Regions from separate parts of the Streptomyces sp. Xyl84 genome, predicted to be linked through region 1. Evidence: riboswitches for the same ligand, from Rfam matches in the RefSeq annotation. Region 1 holds a riboswitch; the other holds the start of a gene.

What was found. Region 1 has a riboswitch for glycine ahead of gcvT (glycine cleavage system aminomethyltransferase GcvT). Riboswitches for the same ligand answer to the same signal wherever they lie in the genome.
Region 2: it holds a riboswitch for glycine, as region 1 does, so the genes downstream of both, gcvP (aminomethyl-transferring glycine dehydrogenase) here and gcvT (glycine cleavage system aminomethyltransferase GcvT) in region 1, are expected to answer to the same signal.

What each region holds. Positions count from the first base shown of each region.
Region 1 covers NZ_AP029182.1:2,280,287-2,282,671, forward strand. The annotation lists gene AC6I72_RS09670 (enhanced serine sensitivity protein SseB) at 1-277, opposite strand, end outside; gene AC6I72_RS09675 (AAA family ATPase) at 321-1,022, opposite strand; glycine riboswitch at 1,194-1,293, shown strand; glycine riboswitch at 1,294-1,409, shown strand; gene gcvT (glycine cleavage system aminomethyltransferase GcvT) at 1,492-2,385, shown strand, end outside.
Region 2 covers NZ_AP029182.1:6,175,786-6,178,170, reverse strand. The annotation lists gene gcvP (aminomethyl-transferring glycine dehydrogenase) at 1-1,338, opposite strand, end outside; glycine riboswitch at 1,515-1,609, opposite strand; gene AC6I72_RS26845 (PRC-barrel domain-containing protein) at 1,723-2,100, shown strand; gene AC6I72_RS26840 (DNA polymerase IV) at 2,239-2,385, opposite strand, start outside.

The DNA of each region.
Region 1 (2,385 bases):
GTTCCTCGGAGCTGAAGACCGGCACGTAGGCCTGGCCGTCGATCTCCAGGGTGGGCAGGTCGAGCGGGCCGCTGTGCGGGCCGCCGCCGTTGGGCAGCGGCACCCAGAGGTGGCTGCGGCCCAGCACCTCGATGATCCGGCCGCCGGCCGTCGGGATGCCGAGGGCGGCGGAGAGCACCTCCTCCAGTTCGTTGCCTGGCCAACCGCCGTGCGGGTGGTGCGCCTGTGCCGGGAAGTCCCCCGGAAAGTCCGCGGAGAAGTCCGCCGGGAAGTCCATCTGCCTACCGCCTGCTGGGAACCACTGCTGTGTGACCGAAAGGCTAACGGGTGCCGGGGCCGCTCCCGCGGGTGAACCCGATCCGCCGCAGGCCGGCCGCGGCCTCGCGGTCCAGCAGGACCGCCGCGTCGCACCCCTTGGGCAGCTCGCCGCGCTCCACCGCCCCGATCAGGCGGGCGGCGGCCCTGCGGTGGCGCAGGAAGGCGTAGCGGGAGACGCCACGGCCGCGCTCGCGCTGGCCCGAGAGCGCGGCGGCGGGCGGCACGTCCAGCAGGAGCAGGTGGAGCGCGCCGCCGCGCCGGTGGGCGGTGCGGGCCAGCCAGGCGCGGACCCAGGCCTGGGTGCCGCAGTCGTGGACCACCACGCCCTCGCCGGTGCGCAGGGCGCGGCGCAGCGCGGCGTAGTGGGCGAGGCGGACCAGGGGGCGGTAGAGGGCGTAGGGCAGGCGGCGGGCCAGGCGGGTGTCCCAGCGGTCGCGGGTGTCCTGGGAGTCGATCCGCGCGCCGTGCACCGCGCGGCGCATCAGCGTGGACTTGCCGCCGCCGGGCAGGCCGGCGACCACGACGAGGTCCCGGGGGCCGAAGAGCAGGGCGTGCGGGGTGCGCCCGGGCCGCCCGCGCAGGTCGCGGACGACGGGCGCGGGGCGCCCGCCGCGGCGGGCGCGGGCGGTGGTGCCCGGCTGTGCGGGCAGGGCCGGGACCTGTGTCGTCGTCGCGTACGCCGGCGCACTCCTGTTCACCGTCATCGTCCTCCCCGGGGTGGTGACGGTTCACCTCCCCCTTGAGTGTAAAGAGAAGGTAATACGCGGCGCCTGCCGTTTCCGTGCGCGTTCTGCCACAGACCGGTTACAGATCCGGCCTGCCGCGCCGGGCGCCGGGCATGCGATGATGTGCGCGCCAACTGCATACCGGCCGCTTGAATCCGCGCGGGAGAGTCCTCAGCAGCACGCCTGCCTGGGGCGCCGAAGGAGCAAGTCCCTCCCTTGAATCTCTCAGGCCCCGTACCGCGCGGGCGAGGCACATCTGAAAAGCGGGCCGCTGCCGCAGTGGCTCCACCCAAGGTGCAAGCCGTGCCCGTCCGTCCGACGGCGGTCATGGCGAACCTCTCAGGTTCCGATGACAGATGGGGAGGACACCCGACCTGTCCTCGCCGTCCCCGCGTCCGGCTCAGCCCGTGCGCGGTGGGGGGACCCCCATCGCCTTGGAGACCGACCGATGAGCAGTTCCGCTCCGCTCCGTCGTACCGCGCTGGACGCGGTGCACCGTTCGCTGGGTGCGACGATGACCGACTTCGCCGGCTGGGACATGCCGCTGCGCTACGGCTCCGAGCGCGACGAGCACCTCGCCGTGCGTACGCGGGCCGGTCTCTTCGACCTGTCCCACATGGGCGAGATCACCGTGACCGGCCCGCAGGCCGCCGCCCTGCTGAACCACGCGCTGGTCGGCAACATCGCCTCCGTCGGCGTCGGCCGGGCCCGCTACACCATGATCTGCCGTGCGGACGGCGGCATCCTGGACGACCTGATCGTCTACCGGCTGGCCGACACCGAGTACATGGTCGTGGCCAACGCGTCCAACGCCCAGGTGGTGCTGGACGCGCTCACCGAGCGGGCGGCCGGCTTCGAGGCCGAGGTCCGCGACGACCGTGACGCGTACGCCCTGCTCGCCGTGCAGGGCCCCGAGTCCCCCGGCATCCTCGCCTCGCTCACCGACGCCGATCTGGACGGCCTGAAGTACTACGCCGGCCTGCCCGGCACGGTCGCCGGGGTCCCCGCGCTGATCGCGCGCACCGGCTACACCGGCGAGGACGGCTTCGAACTGTTCGTGAAGCCGGAGCACGCCGTGGAGCTGTGGCAGGCGCTGACGAAGGCCGGGGAGGGCGCGGGCCTGGTCGCCTGCGGCCTGTCCTGCCGCGACACGCTGCGCCTGGAAGCCGGCATGCCGCTGTACGGGCACGAGCTGACCGAGGCGCTGACCCCGTTCGACGCGGGGCTCGGCCGGGTCGTGAAGTTCGAGAAGGAGGGCGACTTCGTCGGCCGCGAGGCGCTGCTGGCCGCCGCCGGGCGCGCGGAGCACAACCCGCCGCGCGTCCTGGTCGGCCTGGTCGCC
Region 2 (2,385 bases), 3.9 Mb from region 1:
GGCGGACCACACGGCGTGCAGCTGGGCGCGCGTGGTGGTCTCGTCGCAGGCGATCGAGACGTGGTCGGCGTCGACGAGGCGCAGGTTCACCCCGCCCTCACGGGCGGCGGCGACGATCTCGGCGGCCCGGCCCTCGGCCTTGACGGTGAGCGTGTCGAAGTAGGAGCCGTGGACGAGCTGCGCGCCGTCGGCCTTCAGGCCCTCGGCGAGGACGGCGGCGTAGCGGTGGGTGCGCCGCGCGATGTCCTTCAGGCCCTCGGGGCCGTGGTAGACCGCGTACATGCCTGCCATGACGGCGAGCAGCACCTGGGCGGTGCAGATGTTGCTGGTGGCCTTCTCGCGGCGGATGTGCTGCTCGCGCGTCTGCAGGGCCAGCCGGTAGGCCTTATTGCCGGCGGCGTCGACGGAGACGCCGACCAGACGGCCGGGCAGGCTGCGCGCGAACTTCTCCTGGACCGCCATGTAGCCGGCGTGCGGCCCGCCGAAGCCCATCGGCACACCGAAACGCTGCGTGGTGCCGACGGCGATGTCCGCGCCCAGCTCGCCGGGGGACTTGAGCAGGGTGAGGGCGAGCAGGTCGGCGGCGACGGTGACCAGGGCACCGAGTGCGTGCGCCTGGTCGATCACGGGCTTGATGTCGCGCACGGCACCGGAGGCGCCGGGGTACTGCAGGAGTACGCCGTTGATCTCGCGCTCGGCGATGTCCGCCGGGATGCCGTCGCTGAGGTCGGCGACGACGACCTCGACGCCGGTCGGTTCGGCCCGGGTCCGGATGACGGCGATCGTCTGCGGCAGCGCGTCCGCGTCGACCAGGAACAGGCCCTTCTTGTTCTTGCCCATGCGCCGGGACAGCGCCAGTGCCTCGGCGGCGGCGGTGCCCTCGTCGAGCAGGGAGGCGCCGGAGGTGGGCAGCCCGGTGAGGTCGGCGACGACGGTCTGGAAGTTCAGCAGCGCTTCGAGCCGGCCCTGCGAGATCTCGGGCTGGTACGGCGTGTACGCCGTGTACCAGGCCGGGTTCTCCATGACGTTGCGCAGGATGACGGGCGGGGTGAACGTCCCGTAGTAGCCGAGTCCGATCATGGAGCCGAGGACCTGGTTGCGGTCGGCGAGGGAGCGCAGCTCGGCCAGCACCTCGGCCTCGGTGCGGGCGCCGGGCAGGTCGAGGGTGTCGGCGTTCTTGATGACGTCCGGCACGGCGGCGGCGGTGAGTTCGTCGAGCGAGCCGTAGCCGACCTGCGCGAGCATCTTGGCCCGCGCCTCCTGGTCGGGCCCGATGTGGCGCTGCTCGAAGGGGATGCCCTGTTCGAGCTCGGAGAGCGGGGTGCGCTGGGCGGTCATTGCGGAGGCCTCCTGGTCTGACGCGACCTTCGAGGGACACCACGGCGCGGGTGTCCCGACGGCCTCCCCCTCTGTCATCTCAACCTGAGAGCTTCACCGGGCCGCCCGTGGGCACCCGGTTTTCACCGTCGGTGAGAGCGGACGCCGTCGACACCCGCTCTGCTTTCCAGAGTGACCTCGTCCGTGCGGTACGTGGGCCTGAGAGATTCCGGGGAGGATTTGCTCCTTCGGCGCCTCCGATCGTGCTGGAGGACTCTCCCGCACGGGGTCAGCAGCCGCTGCCAGGGTACCAGCGGCCCGTGACCCGGAGCCTTCGAGTGGCCGCCCCGCCGAATGTGCTCTTTTGTAGTGCTTACGGATGAGGTGCGACCAAGTGGAGGGACCGTGCTGACCGAGATCGATCCGCGCAACCTGATCGGCCGCAAGGCGTTCGACCGCAACGGCAACAAGATCGGCACGGTGGACGAGGTCTACCTCGACGACGCCACCGGAGTGCCCGAGTGGGCCGCCATACGCACCGGACTGTTCTCCCGGGACGCCTTCGTGCCCCTGGAGCCCAGTGAGCTGGTCGAGGGCGCCCTCCACATCCCCTTCGACCGCTCCCTGATCAAGGAGGCACCCGACTTCGGCGTCGGCCGCCACCTCTCCCCCGAGCAGGAGATCCAGCTCTACCACCACTACGGCCTCGACCTCGCTCCGCCCGCCGCCCTCCCGGACCGCGACTTCGGCAAGCTGGCGGGATCGGGTTCGGAGGATTCCTGAAGGTTCCCCGGCCCCGGCCGGGCGCGGCACGGTCCACCCGCCGACTCACCCACACCGGCACCGCCGCCGCACCGGCCACCAGCCGGGGACACCTCCGCCCCGCACCCGCAAGTCGCACTCCCTCCCCCACCGCCTCCCTCAGTTCCGGCCGCCGGCCTCCCCGCCCCCGGCAGGCCCGGCCGCAGAACACGCGGCAGCCGAAGACGGCGCGGCCGAGGACTCCGCGGCCGGATCCGCCGGTCCTCGCCGCACCAGCGGCAACGGGTCCGCCGGTTGCAGCGCCGG